4 regions of the Umezawaea sp. NPDC059074 genome follow, and region 2 is predicted to be linked to each of the others. Evidence: riboswitches for the same ligand, from Rfam matches in the RefSeq annotation. Region 2 holds a riboswitch; each other region holds the start of a gene.

What was found. Region 2 has a riboswitch for cobalamin ahead of ACFWW9_RS40030 (hypothetical protein). Riboswitches for the same ligand answer to the same signal wherever they lie in the genome.
Region 1: it holds a riboswitch for cobalamin, as region 2 does, so the genes downstream of both, ACFWW9_RS27765 (ribonucleoside-diphosphate reductase subunit alpha) here and ACFWW9_RS40030 (hypothetical protein) in region 2, are expected to answer to the same signal.
Region 3: it holds a riboswitch for cobalamin, as region 2 does, so the genes downstream of both, metE (5-methyltetrahydropteroyltriglutamate--homocysteine S-methyltransferase) here and ACFWW9_RS40030 (hypothetical protein) in region 2, are expected to answer to the same signal.
Region 4: it holds a riboswitch for cobalamin, as region 2 does, so the genes downstream of both, ACFWW9_RS05120 (putative cobaltochelatase) here and ACFWW9_RS40030 (hypothetical protein) in region 2, are expected to answer to the same signal.

What each region holds. Positions count from the first base shown of each region.
Region 1 covers NZ_JBHYHC010000069.1:29,739-34,282, forward strand. Annotated here, with positions in the region: gene ACFWW9_RS27765 (ribonucleoside-diphosphate reductase subunit alpha) at 1-2,074, opposite strand, end outside; cobalamin riboswitch at 2,316-2,530, opposite strand; gene ACFWW9_RS27770 (hypothetical protein) at 2,634-2,789, shown strand; gene ACFWW9_RS27775 (DUF998 domain-containing protein) at 2,841-3,575, shown strand; gene ACFWW9_RS27780 (hypothetical protein) at 3,524-3,931, shown strand; gene ACFWW9_RS27785 (DUF4230 domain-containing protein) at 3,985-4,544, shown strand, end outside.
Region 2 covers NZ_JBHYHC010000154.1:1,023-5,566, forward strand. Annotated here, with positions in the region: gene ACFWW9_RS40020 (ketopantoate reductase family protein) at 1-305, shown strand, start outside; gene ACFWW9_RS40025 (PepSY-associated TM helix domain-containing protein) at 306-1,715, opposite strand; cobalamin riboswitch at 1,792-1,995, shown strand; gene ACFWW9_RS40030 (hypothetical protein) at 2,085-2,303, shown strand; gene ACFWW9_RS40035 (SDR family NAD(P)-dependent oxidoreductase) at 2,311-3,045, opposite strand; gene ACFWW9_RS40040 (FAD-dependent oxidoreductase) at 3,042-4,544, opposite strand, start outside.
Region 3 covers NZ_JBHYHC010000002.1:194,053-198,596, forward strand. Annotated here, with positions in the region: gene ACFWW9_RS01685 (hypothetical protein) at 1-559, shown strand, start outside; gene ACFWW9_RS01690 (hypothetical protein) at 801-1,358, opposite strand; cobalamin riboswitch at 1,556-1,775, shown strand; gene metE (5-methyltetrahydropteroyltriglutamate--homocysteine S-methyltransferase) at 1,901-4,150, shown strand; gene ACFWW9_RS01700 (hypothetical protein) at 4,373-4,544, shown strand, end outside.
Region 4 covers NZ_JBHYHC010000006.1:148,957-153,500, reverse strand. Annotated here, with positions in the region: gene ACFWW9_RS05130 (cobyrinate a,c-diamide synthase) at 1-21, opposite strand, end outside; gene cobO (cob(I)yrinic acid a,c-diamide adenosyltransferase) at 15-629, opposite strand; gene ACFWW9_RS05120 (putative cobaltochelatase) at 639-2,597, opposite strand; cobalamin riboswitch at 2,636-2,779, opposite strand; gene ACFWW9_RS05115 (RNA polymerase sigma factor) at 2,828-3,739, shown strand; gene ACFWW9_RS05110 (alpha/beta fold hydrolase) at 3,794-4,544, shown strand, end outside.

The sequences.
Region 1 (4,544 bases), on a different contig from region 2:
AACCCTCGTAGGACTCGTACGCCCCGCGCTCCGCGGCGAGGTCGGCCGACGCGGAGATCGCGTAGTAGCTGATCTCCTCCATGCTGCGGTCCGCGAACTCGACGGCCGCGGTCGACCCCATCGCGATCCGCTGCGCGAACAGCGCGTCCTGGAACCCCATGAGCCCCAGGCCGACCGGCCGGTGCCGCATGTTCGCCCGACGGGCTTCCGGGATCGTGTAGTAGTTCACGTCGATCACGTTGTCGAGCATCCGCACGGCGGTCCGCACGGTCTTCTCCAGCCGCGCGCTGTCGATCCCGTCGGGACCGGTGTGCTGGGCCAGGTTGACCGACCCGAGGTTGCACACCGCGACCTCGTCGAGGTTCGTGTTCAGCGTGATCTCGGTGCACAGGTTGGACGAGTGCACGACGCCGGAGTGCTGCTGCGGCGAGCGCAGGTTGCACGGGTCCTTGAAGGTGATCCACGGGTGCCCGGTCTCGAACAGCATGGTCAGCATCCGCCGCCACATGTCCGCGGCCTTGAGCCGCCGGAACACCTTGACCTCGCCGCGGTCCGCCGCCGCCTCGTACTCGCGGTAGCGCGCGGCGAACGCGTCGCCGAACAGGTCGTGCAGGTCCGGCACCTCGTCGGGGGAGAACAGCGTCCAGTCGCCGCCCGAGCGGACCCGGCGCATGAACTCGTCCGGCACCCAGTTCGCCGTGTTCATGTCGTGCGTGCGGCGGCGCTCGTCGCCGGTGTTCTTGCGCAGGTCGAGGAACTCCTCGACGTCGATGTGCCACGTCTCCAGGTACGCGCACACCGCGCCCTTGCGCTTGCCGCCCTGGTTCACCGCGACGGCCGTGTCGTTGGCGATCTTCAGGAACGGCACGACGCCCTGCGACTTGCCGTTGGTGCCCTTGATGTGCGCGCCGATGCCGCGGACCGGCGTCCAGTCGTTGCCCAGGCCGCCCGCGAACTTCGACAGCAGCGCGTTGTTGCTGATCCCGTGGAAGATGCCCTGGAGGTCGTCGTCCACCGTCGTGAGGAAGCACGACGAGAGCTGCGGGCGCGTGGTCCCGGCGTTGAACAGCGTGGGCGTGGAGCACATGAAGTCGAACGACGACAGCAGCTCGTAGAACTCGATCGCCCGCGCCTCGCGGTCGTCCTCGCGCAGCGCCAAGCCCATGGCCACGCGCATGAAGAACGCCTGCGGCAGCTCGTAGCGGTTCTCGTCGCTGTGCAGGAAGTACCGGTCGTACAGGACCTGCATGCCGAGGAACTGGAACGCCAGGTCGCGGTCGGGCAGCAGCGCCGCGCCGAGCCGGGCCAGGTCGAACTCCTCCAGCAGCGGGTCGAGCTGCCCCAGCTCGACGCCCCGCCGCACGAAGGACGCGAAGTACTCCGGGTACCGCACGGACATCTCCGCGTGGTTGGCCTCGTCGTCCTTGCCGGCCAGGAACGACAGCGCCTCGCGGCGCAGCTTGTCCAGCAGCAGCCGGGCGCTGACCAGCGAGTAGTCCGGGTCGATCTCGACCATCGTGCGCGCGGACATCACCGGCGCCACGGCCAGCTCGGCGCGGCTGATGCCGTCGTACAGGTTGCGCCGCGTCTCGGCCAGCACGGTCTCCGCGGACGTCGCGGGCAGCCCGGCGCACGCCTCGGAGATCACCAGCGCGAGCCGGTCGAAGTCCAGCGGCTCGACCCGGCCGTCCGGGAACCTCACGGTCAGCGCGGGCCGGACCTCGGCGGCGGGCTGCTCGGCGGTCCGGGCCTTGGCGTGCTCCTCGCGGTACAGCACGTACGCGCGGGCGACCTTGTGGTGGCCGTCGCGCATCAGCACCAGCTCGACCTGGTCCTGGATCTGCTCGATGTGCACCCCGCGATCCGGCCCGGCCTGCCTGCGCAGCTTCTCCTCGACCTGCCGGGTCAGGTCCGCGACCAGCTCGCGCACCCGCTGCGACCCGGCGGCCTCGGCGCCCTCGACGGCGTGGAAGGCCTTGGCCACGGCGGTGGCGATCTTGGTCGCGTCGAACGGCGACACCGTGCCGTCGCGGCTGATCACCGGGACTTGAACGGGTGTTTCGGTGGGGGACATGACTCTCCGCGGGTGGTGTTCGGGCAGGTGGCATCGCCCGGCGAGCAGCGCTCGACGGTCGGAAACTCGGGGGTGCGCGGAGAGTCAGCCGTCCGGGCTGGAGTGCGACATCACGGCTCTCTCCTCGCGAGCTCGGTGGACACCCGGAGAACCGCGGGGGAGCTACGCGCAGGCAGCACGGCAGGAGGCGCCGTGAGCCGTCCGCGCGCGCCCTCCCTCGGGGCACCGGGGTAGTGCACGCGGTCGCGTGCACGCTGGTGGCAGGTCTTCGGACTCGCGGGCACTCCGGCTCTCGCCGGCGGACCTACTGGCCGTCGCTTCCCGGACTCGCGTCCAGTGCTTCATGACGGCGGTCGTTCCCGCTCACCGCTGCGGGGCAGCTCCGGATTCGCACCGGATTCCCTCTTGCCTCACCACCGGGTGGACCGGAGGTGAACCATCAGCGCGTTGGATACTACATGTGGGGGTGGGGTTCGCCGCGCAGCCCAAGATGGTCTTTGTTGCCCAGGTCATGCGATAAGGTGAAAGTGCAGGGTGACCGGCGGGGGGAGTGCGACGAATGGGTGACGGGGAACCCTCGGCCCCGCGTGTCGCGGCCACCGCCGCCGGGGCGCTCGCGGTGGGGTCCCTGGCCGTCGGCCCGGCCGTCCCGTGGCTCACCGGAGCGCTCGCCGTGGCCGCCGTCGTGGTCTTCCGGCTGGCCAGGCGTTCCTGATGGTTTGCTGAATCACGGAACCCCGTGTCCGGTCCGGGCGTTTTGCCGGTCGTGACGACCGCAGAGCTGACGAGACCGAGCGCCCTTCCCCGCGTGGTCGCCGTGGCGGGCCTGACCGCCGTCCTGACGACCGTCGCGATGATCGGCGCGCTGGACCTGCGCAACGCGCTGGAGGCCCCCGCCGAGCTGCGCCGCACGATCAGCCAGTACGGCCTCGGCGCGAACGCGTGGGTCTTCGAGGTGGCCGTGTCGCTGCTCGCCGCCGGGTCGCTGGTGATCGCCGCCGTGCTCGTGCGCCGCGGTGTCACCCGCTGGTTCTCCACCGGCGCCGTCGCGCTTTCGTTGTGGTCGTTGGGTTTGGCGCTCGTGGTGGCGTTCCCGAAGCAGGACTGGTCGCTGCCGTCGACGTCGGCGAGCGGCGGCATCCACCGGGCGGCGAGCCTGCTCGCGTTCGTGAGCCTGCCGATCGCGATGATCGCGCTGGCCCGCCCGTGGCTGCGGGACCCGACGTGGGGCGGCCACGCCCGGTGGACGCTGGGGTTCGGCGTCCTGTCCGTGCTGGCGTTCTCGCCCCTGCTGTACGCCGTTCTCGTGCACGCCTCCGGTGGCACCGCGTGGTGGCGGGTGTTCCCGATCGGGTACGTCGAGCGGATCCTGGTGTTCACGGAGGTGATCGCCGTCCTGGTCGCCGGGTTGTGGGCCCTGGGAGCGGCGAACCGCCCTAAACTCGGGGCATGGCAACGTGGGGAGACCTCGCGGCGTACGTCCGCGACCAGTACGACGTGATCTCGGAGGACTCCGACGAGATGCGGATCCTGTACGGCTTCGAGCACCTGGACGAGGAGGACGAGCGCACCCAGGTCGTCATCCTGGTGCGCGAGGTGCTGGACGCGAAGCACGAGTGGGTGCAGATCGCCTCCCCCGTGGGCCTGGCCGCCAAGTGCGACCTGCGCGCGCTGCTGGAGGAGGTCGGCCGGTCCTCGATCGCGTCCGGCGCGGCGATCATGGGGGAGCACGTGGTGCTGCGGCACTCGCTGCCGTTGGAGACGCTGGACATCCACGAGTTCGTCGAGCCGCTGTCGCTGCTCGCGGGCACCGCCGACCAGATCGAGGAGATCTTCTTCGGCGGCGACAACTACTGATGCGTCCGTTCGGCCCCGTCTGACGGGGGTGCGGACCGGGTACCCGTCCGGGTATGAGACTTCCCTGGCGGTCCGGTTCGCGGTGGCTCTTCCGCGGGGTCGTGGCGGTGTGCCTGGTCGTCGTGGCCGCCGCCGCGCTCCAGATCGTGGGCGTGCTGCCCAAGCTCAACCCGTTCGGCACCGACACGGTCGACCGCAGCCAGCCCGCGCTGCTGCGGTCGATCCGCGACCTGAGCCAGTACCACGCCGCCTCCGGCGACTACCAGGTCGTGATCGACATCGAGAAGGACGTGCGGTTCGTCCCGGACGTCCTGGCCGGGTCGCGGACCCTGTTCGTCTCCGCCGGGTCCGTCAACGCCTACGTCGACTTCGGCGGGCTCGCGGAGAACGCGATGGTGGTGTCGCAGGAGAAGAAGACCGTCGACATCGCGCTGCCGAAGCCGCGGCTGGACAAGCCGAACATCAACCACGAGCGCAGCTACGTGTTCGCGCAGGAGCGCGGGCTGTTCGACCGGCTGAACAGCGTCGTGCAGACCGCCGACCAGCAGCAGTTCTACGTCGCGGCGGAGCAGAAGATCTCCGACGCGGCCAAGGAGTCGAACCTGGAGGCCAA
Region 2 (4,544 bases):
GGCAGCCGGTCGCGGACTTCCCGGCGGAGAGCACGATCGACCTGGCCGGGTTCGCCGTCCGGCCGATCCCCGGCAAGGACCGGCCGGGCGCGTCGACGTGGCAGAGCGTCGCCAGAGGCGCGCCGGTGGAGTCCGACTTCCTCAACGGCGAGATCGTGCTGCTCGCCCGGCTGCACGGCGGCACGGCCCCGCTCAACGAGGCCGTGCTGCGCCGGGTGCACCAGGCCGTCGCGGCGGGCGTCGCCGCCGGATCGCTCGGCGACGAGGACCTCGCGAGACTGCTGCCCCTGGTGGAGGTGCCGTGATCAGCGGCTGGGCGTGGCCCGCCGCGCGCGGACCACGCCCAGCACCGCGTCCAGCACGAGGAACGCGACCAGGCTGATCCCCAGCAGCGGGATCGCCCAGCCGATCGCGATCAGCACCAGCGGGGCCGGGATCACGACCCACAGCGGGAGCCGCTCCCACGTGCCCCGCTTCGGCGGGCCGCCGAACGCGGCGCGGGTCGGGTTGCGCCGCCACCACATCCGGTAGCCGAGCACGATCAGCGTCAGGATCGCGGCGGCCAGCAGGAACAGCACGGCCTGGTTGGCGATCCCGAACAGCCTGCCCATGTGCGCCTGGATGCCGAGTGACGACAGCTTCGCCAGGAACGGCCGGTCGGCGAAGTCGGCGCGGGCGGTCACGGTGTCGCTCGCGGGGTCGACCGCGATCTTGTTCAACCGGACTGGCCAGGTGTTGTCGGTCTGCGACGCCGTCCACGCGCTCGCGGCGTCAGCGGGCGCGGCCAGCTCCAGAGGCCCGTCGAACCCGGTCCGCCGGGCGGTGGCGAGCACCTTGTCGAAGGTCGCCGGGTCCACGGCGGCGGTCGCGGCCTGCGTGCCGTTGTGCTGGGCGTGCTCGTCAGCGGCCGCCGCCGTCCCGCCCGGCAGCGCGGTGTCGAGCACCGGGGCCTTCGCGTTCAACGCCGTGAGGGCCGCGCTGAAGTTCTCACCCGCGTAGGTCGACCAGGTCAGGCCGGTGGCCGACAGGAACAGCGCGCCGAGCAGCGCCCACGTGCCGACGCTCGCGTGCCACGACCGGGTGCGGCGCACGCCCTTCGCGCCCGCCTCCGGGAGCAGCAGGGCGCGGACCTTCCGGCGCGCGGTCCACCGCCGGGCGAGCCACAGCGCCAGCCCGGCCAGGGAGATCACCCACAGCCAGCTCGCCGCCAGCTCCGAGTACAGCCGACCGGGCTCGCCCAGGTTGAGGTGCCGGTGCAGCCCGTCCAGCCACGTCGTCGCGGGCGTCGACCCGAACCACGTGGTCAGCTGCCCCTGCACCCGTGCCGTGTAGGGGTCCACGTACACGGTCCGGCTGTGGTCCTCGGGCAGCCCCGGCGCGGCGAACACGACCTGCGTGGCGGCCATCGGGTCGTCGGAGACCAGGACGCTCGTCACGGTCCCGTCCGGCAGGTCCTCCTGCGCCGCCCCGACCTGCTCGGCCAGCGGACGCGGCGCGCCCTGCGCCGAGGACACCGTCAGGACGTCGCCGTAGAGCACGTCGTCGATCTGCGGCGCGAGCGCGTACAGCAGCCCCGACGCGGCGGCCACCAGCAGGAACGGCCCCACCAGCACCCCGGCGTAGAAGTGCAGCCTGCGCAGCAGCGGCACCACCGACAGCCGGGGTGGACCGGCCGCCTCCTCGGTTCGGTCGGCCTCGACGACGGGAGCGGACATGCGGCACCTCTTGCAGGGAAGCGGACGGGACTCGCCGCAGTAGTCGTCCGCGTCGGCCGGTTGGTTCCCGCCCGCTAAAATCCCCGGTGCTGGTGGTTCACCCGGTCCTCGGAGCGGGTGAGGCAAGAGGGAACCCGGTGGGAATCCGGGACTGCCCCGCAGCGGTGAGCGGGAACGACCGCCGTCAAGAGCACTAGACGCGAGTCCGGGAAGCGACGGCCAGTAGGCACGAGCACGACGCCCGCGAGTCCGAAGACCTGCCACCGGTGCGCGCGCTGTTCGGCGTGCGCTGGTCCGGAGCCTCTCGGGTGGGCTGCCGCGCACTCGTGCGCTGCCGTCCTCGGCCTCCGGTCGTGGACGAGGAGCAAGGTGGACAACGCAAGCACGCTCGGCGCGGCACTGGCCCGCTCGGGCCTGACGATCCTCGTCGCGCTCCTGGCCTTCCTCGTGGCCCACCGCTTCGCGGCCCCCGACCTCGTGGACTCCCGACGCGCCACCGCCTGGCTCCGCGCCACCCCGTGGCTGCTGGCGCTGGCCGCGGTCGTGGCGGCCGTCGGCCTCGGCCTGCTCCGGTTCGCCGACGCCTGACCGCCGCTCACAGCGAGATCGTCATCCCCCCGTCCACGACGAGGGACTGGCCGGTGATCGCGCTCGACTGGTCCGACGCCAGGAACGCCACGGCGTTCGCCACGTCCCGCGGCGTGGCCAGGCGCAGCGGGGTGCGGCTTTCGCGGCGGTCGACGCCCGCCGGGTCGACCATGGCCAGCGAGCCTGGCGTGGGGATGAAACCGGGGGCGACGGAGTTGACGCGGATGCCGTTCGGGGCCAGTTCGACGGCCAGTTGGCGGGTCATGCTGGCCGCCGCGCCCTTCAGCGCGCCGTACATCGTGGCGCGCGGGAACCCGGTCGTGGAGGTGATCGAGGTGATGTTGACGATCGACCCGCCGTCGGACCCCATGGCCTTGGCCGCGCCCTGGCTGAGCCAGACCATGCCCTTGACGCCGATGGCGATCATCCGGTCGAGCGTCTCCTCCTCCACGTCCGGCAGCATCGCGTAGTGGATCCACGCCGCGTTGTTGACCACCACGTGGACGCCGCCGAACCGCTCGGTCACCACGTCGACCAGCGCCAGCACCGCCGCGCGGTCGCTCACGTCCCCGTGGACCGGGTACACGCCAGGAGCCGCCGCCGCGGGCAGGGTCGAGAGGTCGCACGACGACGGGTAGCCCACGTCGAGGCCGACGACGGCGTAGCCGTCCTCCGCCATCCGCTCGGCGATGGCCGCGCCGAGTCCCCGTGCCGATCCGCTGACGAGGCACACCCTGGTCATCTCGTGCTCCCTGTCGAAGTGGTGGACCACGGGGCGGGGGCGATGCCCTCGACGGTGGCCTTGATCTGGAGGGCGACGAACCGCGAGTAGATGCGGCACATCGCGAAGCTGCCGCCGAGCACGTAGAAGTTCGGCTGGCCGGTCCTCGACCACATGCCGCGCTGCTCCCAGTCCGGCCCCGGCCCCCAGACGGGGCCGACCCGGTCGGCGACGTCGTCGCCGAACAGCGCCCGCACGCCCTCCTGCATCGGCTTGTACCCGGTGGCGAGCACGACCAGGTCCGCCTTGACCGCGCTGCCGTCGGCGAGCACGACCTCGTCGGCGGTGAAGTGGTCGATCCCCTTGCCCTGCTTGAGCTTGATCCGGCCCTCGATGATCAGGTCCGACGCGCCGACGTTGATGTAGTAGCCGCCGAAGTACCGGATCAGCTTGAGGTAGAAGCCGGTGTCGTCCTCGCCGTTGTCCAGCGCGAACCCGGCGGCCCGCAGACCGTCCAGGAGTTCCTTGTCGTCCTCGGCCATCACCTTGCTCAACGGGCCGTGCAGCTCGCGCAGCAGCATGTTGGGCACGGACGCGCTGCGCAGGTCGGTGTCCTCCAGCGGCCGCACGCCGTCGGCCTCGCTGTAGAGCGTGAACACCCGCGCGGCGCTCGGTTCCAGGCTCACGACCGTCGTCGACGAGCGCTGGAGCATCGTCACGTCCGCGCCGCGCTGGCACAGGTCCTGCGCGATGTCGTGGGCGCTGTTGCCCGCGCCGACGACGAGGACCGTGCGGCCGTCGACGTCGAGGTCCTCGGTGCGCCCGCTGGAGTGCACGACCTGGCCCCGGAACTCGTCCATACCCTCGAACGTGGTGGTGTTGGGGATGCCGCTGACACCGGTCGCCAGCACGACGTGGCCGGGCCGCATCGTCCGGATCGAGCCGTCCGGGCGGCGCAGGCGGACGGTCCAGCGCCGGTCGTCCTCGTCGAACCGCCCGTCGAGGAACTCGGTGCCGGTCCACACGTTCAGCTCCAGCGCCTTGGCGTAGGACTCGAACCAGTCCGCGAGCATGTCCTTCGGGATGTACACCGGCCAGGTGTCCGGGAACGGCAGGTACGGCATGTGGTTGACGCAGATCTCGTTGTGCAGCGTCAGGGAGTGGTAGCGGCCGCGCCAGTTGTCGCCGATCCGCTGCATCTTGTCGACCACGAGGGTGGGCACGTCCAGCTGCCCGAGCCGCGCGGCGAGCGTGAACCCGGCCTGCCCCGCGCCGACCACCAGGACCTCCGGGTCCGCGTCCGCGAACTCCGCCGTCGCGATCCGGCGGTCCAGCCAGTTCTCCCGGCCCTCGTGCCGGTTCTCCCTCGGCCGACGGCGTCCGGTCTTCTCCGGGTACCCGTCCAGCTCCTGCAACGTGGTCAGGAACGTGAAGGCGCGCACCGCACCCCCGTCCTGCACGAGCCGGACAAAACCCCTGCCCCGCCCCAAAGCGGTCCGGAAGCCGAAGAACGCCTCGAC
Region 3 (4,544 bases), on a different contig from region 2:
GTACCGGTTCGACAAGGACACGGCGAAGCCGTCGAAGTCCGCGTGCGAGGACGCCTGCGCGAAGACGTGGCCGCCGGTCGTGGTCGGCAAGGGCGCGACGATCTACCTCAAGGACGTGGAGAAGAAGGCGATCGGGTTCCTGGAGCGCGCCGACGGCACCCGTCAGCTGACGGTCGAGGGCTGGCCCGCGTACTTCTACAGCAAGGACACGCAGATCGGCGACGCGAACGGCCAGGGCGTGGGCGGCACCTGGTTCGGGCTGCGCCCGGACGGCGGCAAGGCGACCGCGGGCACGCCGGTGACCCGCGACGGCAGCGACAACACCGCGAACCTGTTCGACAAGAAGGACTTCGTCGACGGCAACCGGGAGAGCCTGTCCGGTCTGGACTGCCGCAACGCCTCCTCCCCGAAGGCCGCGTCCTCGGTCAAGGTCAAGGGCAAGGTGAAGCTCTGGTCCGAAAAGGACTGCAAGGGCAAGTCCCTGGTCGTGGACAAGGACATCGCGGACCTGTCGACGGTCGGCTTCGACAACGCAGTCTCGTCGGTGTTCCTCGGGTGATCTTGGCCTACGGCATCGTCGGAAGAGGTTTGGCGACGGCCGGCTTGACTTGGGGCCCCTAGATTTGAGCCTTTGTCGGGCCAAAACGGCAGGTTCAGAAGCCGCAGCCCGACAAATTTTAAGGCTCAAATCCCCCAAGTAAAGCCGGCCTCTCAACAGCAGGCACGCGCCGCCAGGCAGTCACGCAGCAGGTGTCCTGCTGCTCAAGGAGGGGCCTCGGGAACGGGGCCTCCTCGGCGTTTCAGATCCAGTACGTGCGGACCTGGTTGATGCTGTCGACCAGGTCCTGCGGCACCGGCTGGACCTCCTTGGTCGCCGTGGCGTCGAGCGTGCGCACCACGGACTTCAGCCAGCGGGTGGTGAACCGGGTGCGGCTGGCCAGCACCGGCTCGGCCTCCCTGGCGGAGGCCGCCATCGCGACCCGCAGGTCGGTCAACGACCGCGACCACGCGCCCGCGCAGTCGATCGAGTGCAGCTGGACCAGTCCGCCCTTGTCGGGCAGCGTCGCGAGGACCCGCGTGATCGCCTTGTGCAGCGGCCGGAACACCTCCGGCTCCCGCCACGGCCCGACCTCGCCGACGCGGCGGCGCAGGATCGCCCGCAGCCGTCGGTCGCCGGTCTCGGCCAACGGGTAGGCCACGCCGAGCTTCTTGCCGGGCGGGCAGTCCGTCGTGTACTCGGCGAACCTGGCGTCGAGGACCTCGCGCAGCCCGACGAGGTAGCCTCGCAGCCGGTCGACCTCGGCCTGGTCGAAGAAGCCCAGCACGAGGTGGTCGCCGACCCGGTCCCAGCAGATCATGGCCGTACGCCTTCCTCGTGGACGTGGTCTTCCCCCGAGTAGACCACCGCGCTCCGCCGACGGCCGGGAAACCGGGGATCTGTGGTCACCCGTACTCCCGGCACTGCACTTTCGCACCCTCCGGCCCTGGTCATTGCGTTGGCAACCACCCGGCTCCCACCATCCGGACGACCTCCGACCGCCTGTCGGGACTCGGCTAGGCTCGGCCCGCTGGTGGTTCGCCGATCCCCTCGGGGCGCGGCGAGGCAAGAGGGAACCCGGTGGGAATCCGGGACTGCCCCGCAGCGGTGAGCGGGAACGACCGCCGTCACGAGAGCACTGGGCCCGACGGGCCTGGGAAGCGACGGCCAGTAGGTCCACCGGTCCTCCGGTGGGTGCCCGCGAGTCCGAAGACCTGCCACCGGCACGCGCACCACCGGTGCGCGTGGAGTCCGGGACCTCGTGGGAAGGTCCGCGCGGACACGGGTGGCGCCACGCGCCGCCCCTTCTCGCGTGCCCCCACGACGGCCCGGTCTCGTCGGCACGCTCGCGAGGAGAGAGCTGTGAACACCCCCGAAATCGGGACCACCGTGCTGGGCTTCCCCAGGATCGGCCCGCGCCGCGAGCTCAAGCGCGCGGTGGAGGCGTACTGGGCGGGCCGCGCCGACGCGGACGTCCTGGCCGCGGTCGCCCGCGAGCTGCGCGCGGACACGTGGCGGGAGCTGGCCGCCGCCGGCCTCGACTCCGTGCCCGGCAACACGTTCTCCTACTACGACCACGTGCTCGACACGGCCGTGCTGTTCGACGCCGTGCCCCGGCGGTTCTGCGACCTAGGCCTGTCCCCGGTGGACACCTACTTCGCCGCGGCCCGCGGGCGGGACAGCGTGCCGCCGCTGGAGCTGACCAAGTGGTTCGACACCAACTACCACTACCTGGTGCCGGAACTGGACCCGTCGACCCGGTTCGCGCTGGTCGGGGACAAGCCTGTCGCCGAGTTCCGCGAGGCGCTCGACCTCGGCGTCCCGACCCGGCCGGTGCTCGTCGGCCCGGTGACGTTCCTGCTGCTGGCCAAGGCCTCGGCGGACGCGCCAGAGGGCTTCACGCCGCTGGACCTGCTGGACGGGCTGGTCGACCGGTACGTCGAGCTGCTGGCGGCGCTGGCCGACGCGGGCGCGGAGTGGGTGCAGCTCGACGAGCCCGCGTTCGCGGCGGACCGCACCGAGGCCGAACTGGCCGCGCTGCGCCGCGCGTACACCCGCCTCGGCGAGGCGACCGCCCGGCCCGCGATCCTGGTCGCGGGCTACTTCGGCGACCTCGGCGAGGCGCTGCCGGTGCTCGTGGAGACCCCGGTCGAGGCCGTTGCGGTCGACCTGGTCACCGCGCCCGCCGCGGTGAACCGGATCGCGGGCCTGCCGGGGCTGCGGGACAAGACGCTGGTCGCCGGGGTCGTGGACGGCCGCAACGTGTGGCGCACGGACCTCACCGCCGCGCTGGCGAAGGCCGCGACGCTGCTCGGGTCGGTCGGCTCGCTCGCCGTGTCGACGTCGTGCTCGCTGCTGCACGTGCCGTACGACCTGGACGCCGAGACGGACCTGGACCCGGCCGTCGTGGCCAGGCTGGCGTTCGCCCGGCAGAAGGTCGCGGAGGTCGTGCTGATCGGCAAGGCGTTGCGCGACAACGACACCGGGATCAGCCACGCCGCCGCGGGCGCCCCGTCGTTCGACGGCCGGGTCCGCGCCCGGATCGACGCGCTGCGCCCCGAGCACCGCACCCGCGCCCCCTACGCCGAGCGCGCCGAGGTGCAGCGGGCCCGGCTCGCGCTGCCGCCGCTCGCCACCACGACCATCGGTTCGTTCCCGCAGACCGGCGACGTCCGCCGTGCCAGGGCGGACCTCCGCGACGGCACCCTGGACGAGGCCGGGTACGCGGAGCGGATGCGCGCCGAGATCGAGCGGGTCGTCCGGTTGCAGGAGGAGATCGGGCTGGACGTGCTGGTGCACGGCGAACCCGAGCGCAACGACATGGTGCAGTACTTCGCCGAGCACCTGGACGGCTTCGCGTCGACCCGACTCGGCTGGGTGCAGTCCTACGGGTCGCGCTGCGTGCGACCGCCGATCATCCACGGCGACGTGTCCCGCCCGGAGCCGATCACCGTGGCGTGGACGTCGTACGCGCAGTCGTTGACGGCCAAGCCGGTCAAGGGGATGCTCACCGGCCCCGTGACCATCCTGGCCTGGTCGTTCGTCCGCGACGACCAGCCGCTCGGCGACACCGCCGAGCAGGTCGCGCTGGCGCTGCGCGACGAGATCCGCGACCTGGAGGCCGCGGGCATCGGCGTCGTGCAGGTCGACGAGCCCGCCCTGCGGGAACTGCTGCCGCTGCGGGCGGAGCACCGCGAGGCCTACCTGGACTGGGCCGTCGGCTCGTTCCGGCTGGCCACGGCGGGCGCGGCCACGTCCACCCAGGTGCACACCCACCTGTGCTACTCGGAGTTCGGCGACGTCATCGACGCCATCGACGGGCTGGACGCGGACGTGACCACCATCGAGGCCGCCCGGTCCCGCATGGAGGTGCTCGACGACCTGAAGGCCATCGGGTTCAGCCGCGCGGTCGGGCCTGGCGTGTACGACATCCACTCGCCGAACGTGCCGACCGAGGACGAGGTGGTCGACCTGCTGCGCGCCGCGCTGGACGCCGTGCCCGGCGAGCGCCTGTGGGTGAACCCGGACTGCGGCCTCAAGACCCGCGGCTACGCCGAGGTGGAACCGGCGCTGCGGCACCTCGTGGCCGCCGCGCACCGCGCGCGGGGCTGATCCGCTCCGAGGGGACGGCGACGCCCACCGTCCCCTCGGGGTCCACAGTGGAGTGGCGCACTTGTGCCAAGACCTCCTTGCCGCACAACGCCTTCGCGCCCCGAACGTCGGGCCTCCAGTTGAGATCGCCGGGGAAGTTCCGCTGAACCGTTCGCGACCCGCTCCCGTGTTGACGTTGTTCGAGCGACACGGAAGCACCACTCGCGAAATCGGAGAATCCCCTTGTACCGCAAACCTGTTCTGGTTCTGGCCGCCTTCGTCGCCGCGGGCGCCGCGTTCCTCTCCGCCTGCGGCTCGCAGGACGCCGCCGCGCCCACCGACCAGCCCGACGGCGTCGAGCAGGTCGACAGCGTCAAGGGCGGCCAGGTGACGCTCACCGGCACGTCGGTCCGCC
Region 4 (4,544 bases), on a different contig from region 2:
GACCACCAGCCGATTCACCACTCGATCCCCTTCTGGCCCTTCTGCCCGTCGTCCATGGGGTGCTTGACCTTGGACATCTCCACCACCAGGTCGGCGGCGTCCAGCAGGGCGGGTGGGGCGTACCTGCCGGTGATCACGACGTGCTGGTGGCCCGGCCGGTCCCTCAGCACGGACACCACCTCGTCGACGTCCACCCAGCCCCAGTGCATCGGGTAGGTGAACTCATCCAGAACGTACAGGCCGTGAACGCCCTCGGCGATCCGCCGGGAGATCTCCCGCCAGCCCTCCAGCGCCGCGGTGGCGTGGTCCTGCTCCGTTCCCTGCTTGCGGGTCCAGGACCAGCCCTCGCCCATCTTGTGCCACTCGACCGGCCCTCCCGCGCCAGTCTCGTCGTGCACGCGGCCGAGCGCCTTGAACGCCTCCTCCTCGCCGACCTTCCACTTCGCCGACTTCACGAACTGGAACACACCGATCGACCAGCCCTGGTTCCAGCCGCGCAGGGCGAGCCCGAACGCCGAGGTCGACTTCCCCTTCATCTCGCCGGTGTGGACCATCAGCAGCGGCCGGTTGCGCCGCTGCCGGGTGGTCAGGCCGTCCTTCGGGACCGACGCGGGTTGTCCTTGGGGCACCGGGGTCTCCTAGGCGGCGCGGGCCGCGCGGACGACGCCCGCGACCTGGTCGGCGGACAGTTCTTCCAGGCGCAGGCAGGCCCCGTCGAGCGCGACGGCGACCTTGGCGGCCAGGCCGAGCCGGATCGGGCCGTGCTCGCAGTCGACGACGACGGACGCGGTGCCGTCGGCGGCCAGCAGGCCCGCGGCGCGCAGCGCGTCCCGCATCGGGTCCCCGCCCGCGCCGGTCGAGGTGGCGCGGCCGTCGGTGAGCAGCACCAGCAGCGGACGACGGCGGGGGTCGCGGAGCCGTTCGATCTCCAGGAGCCTGCGGGCCTTGAGCAGGCCGTCCGCCAACGGGGTCCGGCCGCCGGTGCGCATCCGGCGCAGCCGGGCCGCGGCCGCGTCGACCGACGTGGTGGGCGGCAGCGCGACCTCGGCGGACGAGCCGCGGAACGTGACCACGCCGACCTTGTCGCGGCGCTGGTAGGCGTCGCGGAGCAGGGAGATCACCGCGCCGCTGACGGCGGACATCCGCTGCCGGGCGGCCATCGAGCCGGAGGCGTCCACGACGAAGAGGACGAGGTTGCCCTCCTTGCCCTCGCGGACCGACAGCCGCACGTCACCGGCCTTGAGCAGCAGGCCGGGACCGGTGCGGCCGCGGGAGTTCTGGTGCGGCGCGGCGGCGGCCAGCGTGCCGACCAGGTGCAGCCCAGCACCGTCCACAGTGGACGAACGGACGACCTGGCCGGTGCGGGCGCGGGCCCGTGACCGCCTGCCGGGCGCGCCCTCGCCGACACCGGGCACCTGGAGCAGCCGGGCGCGGAACGCCGGAGCGGGCGCGGCCGGGGGCTTGTCCGACGACCCCGACCCACCCTGCTGCGGCTGCTGTTGCGGCTGCTCGGAGCCCTCGGGCGCGGGCTGACCGCCGTCGTCGGGACCGTCGGGAGGCCCGTCCGGCTCGGGCTCGTTGTCGGCGTGCTCGGCCGCCTGCTGCATGGCATCGGCGAGCTGCTCCTCCTCCAGACCCGGCTCGTCGAACGGGTCGCGGCGCTTGCGGTGCGGCAGCGCGAGCCGGACGGCGGCCTCGACGTCGGCCTCCTCCACGACGTCCGCGCCGCGCCACGCCGCGTGCGCCACGGCCGTGCGGGCCACGACCAGGTCGGCGCGCATCCCGTCCACCTCGAACGCCGCGCACACGCCCGCGATCCGGCGCAGCTCGGAGTCCGGCAGCGCCACGGTCGGCAGCGCCGCGCGAGCGGTCACGATCCGGTCGGCCAGCTCGGCGTCCGCGGCCTCCCAGCGGGCGGCGAAGCCCTCGGGGTCGGCCTCGTAAGCCAGCCTGCGGCGGATGACCTCGGTCCGGGTGGCCACGTCGCGCGAGGCGCGCACGGCGACCGTGAGGCCGAAGCGGTCCAGCAACTGCGGGCGGAGTTCACCCTCCTCCGGGTTCATCGTCCCGACCAGCAGGAACGACGCCGCGTGCGAGATCGACACGCCCTCGCGCTCCACGTGCGCGCGGCCCATCGCGGCCGCGTCCAGCAGCAGGTCCACGAGGTGGTCGTGCAGCAGGTTGACCTCGTCGACGTAGAGGACGCCGCGGTGCGCGGCCGCCAGCAGGCCCGGCTGGTAGGCGCGGACGCCCTCGGTCAGGGCGCGCTCCAGGTCCAGCGAGCCGACCAGGCGGTCCTCGGTCGCGCCGACGGGCAGCTCGACCAGCTTGGCGGGACGGCGTTCGGCGGCGTCGCCGAGGTGCGGGCCGTCCGGGCACTCGGTGTCGACCAGCGGGTCGCAGCCGAACCGGCAGCCCGGCACGACGGCCAGTTCCGGCAGCAAGGCGGCGAGGGCTCGCACGACCGTCGACTTGGCGGTGCCCTTCTCACCCCTGACCAGCACACCGCCGATACCGGGGTGCACGGCGTTCAACAGCAGGGCCAGTCGCAGGTCGTCGTGACCGACGACCGCGGAAAAGGGGAAGCGCGAGGTCATGCGGGGAGGTCCTTCCTCGGGTGTCCACGCCCGTGTCCGGGAGAAGTGACTCGGGGGTCGAGTTCCTGACTCCCGGATCTCTCCTACCCGGTCACAGTGGCGGGACCGTGCCGGATTCCCACCGGCTTCCTCGCGCACCCCTACAGCTTTCGCATCGTCGCATCCCGCTCCGCGCCTACCAACCCCTCGGCGAGTCTGATCACATCCGCGCGGGGTGGACAATCGGCCCCGTGAGCGATGAGCCGGGTGTCCTCTCGGACGCGGAACTGGTCCGCGCCGCCCAGAGCGGCGAGGTGACGGCGTTGGGGACGCTGCTGGCCCGGCACCGGGCCGGGATGCGCGCGGTCGCGCTGGGCGTCCTGGGCTACGGGCCGGACGCCGACGACGCCGTGCAGGACGCGTCGCTCACGGCGGTGAGCCGGATCGGCGACCTGCGCGATCCCGCCGCCGTGGGCCCGTGGCTGCGGATGGTCACCCGCAACGCGGGCCGGATGCGGCTGCGCGCTCCCCAGGCCGTCGCGGTCCCCGAGACGCTGCCCGCGCTCGGTCCGACGCCGGACCAGGTCGTCGAGGAGGGCGCGCTGCGGGACTGGGTGTGGCACGCGATCGGCGAGCTGTCCGAACCGCTGCGGCTGGCCGTGCTGCTGCGGCACTTCAGCGGCGTGACCTCGTACGAGCAGATCGCGGCTGCGTGCGAGGTGCCGGTCGGGACGGTGCGGAGCAGGCTGAACGCGGCCAGGACGTCCCTCGCCGACGCCCTGCTCACCACCGCCGACCTCACGCACGACGACATCGCCGAGAAGACCGAGCGGAGCAAGGCGGAGGCGCTCGACACGCTGGCCGCCGCCGAGCGCGGGGCGTTCGCCGAGGTGGTCGCGGACCGGTGGACGCCGGACGCGGAACTGCTCGCGGGCGCTGTGCGCGGCGGCGTCGGGACGATGATCGACGGGATGAACTGCGACCTCGAGGCGGGCGTCCGGCAGCGGTTCGGGGCGGCGCTCGTCAGCCGCGACCTCACGCTGTGGGAGATGGACCTGGTCAACCCGCCCGACGACCCGGACCACTGCCCGCCCGGCGTGATCTGGATGATGTCCCACCGCGGCGGCCGCTACCACCGGCTGCGCCTGTTCCACCCGGCGTGAGCGGCGTCACAGCCCTCGCACCGAACTTCTCGGCCTCCCCCGCATCGTGCTCACGTGAACCGATTCGAAGAAGTCACGACCCCGCTCACCCCCGGCACGCACACGATCACCGTCGAGGGCATCGCCCAGCGCTACCACGTGGCGGGCTCGGGTCCCGTGTGCGTCGCGCACTCCGGCGGCCCCGGCATCGCCTGGCAGTACCTGAGGTCGACCGCGCTCGAACAGCACCTCACGATGGTCTACCTGGAGCCCATCGGCACCGGCGACTCCGGCAGGCTGGCCGACCCGTCCGGCTACCACCTCGACACCTACACGCGGTTCCTGCACGCCGTCGTGGAGCACCTCGGCGTGCCGAAGGTGGCTCTGCTGGGCCATTCCCACGGCGGTTTCGTCGTGCTGCGGCACGTCCTCGAGCACGCCGACCGGGTGTCGGGCATCGTCCTGTACGACACGTCGCCGGTCACCGGCGAGGAGTTCTGGGCCGACGCCGTCGCCAACGTCACCAGGTTCGCCGAGCGCCACCAGGCACCCGAGGTCGCCGCGGCGTTCGCGCGCATCGGCTCCGACCTGGACGACGACGGCAAGACCCAGCTGGTCAAGGACCTGCTGCCCTCCTACTTCGCTGACTTCTACGGCCGGGAGGCGGAGTTCCGCCCGCTGCGCGATGGGCTGCGGGCGTACCGCGCCCCGGACCTCGGCGTCGAACCGCGACCGTTCGACGTGCGGGAGGAACTGCCGGAGATCACCGTGCCGACGCTCGTGGTGGTGGGCGCGCACGACGTCATCTGCGGCCCGCGCTGGGCGG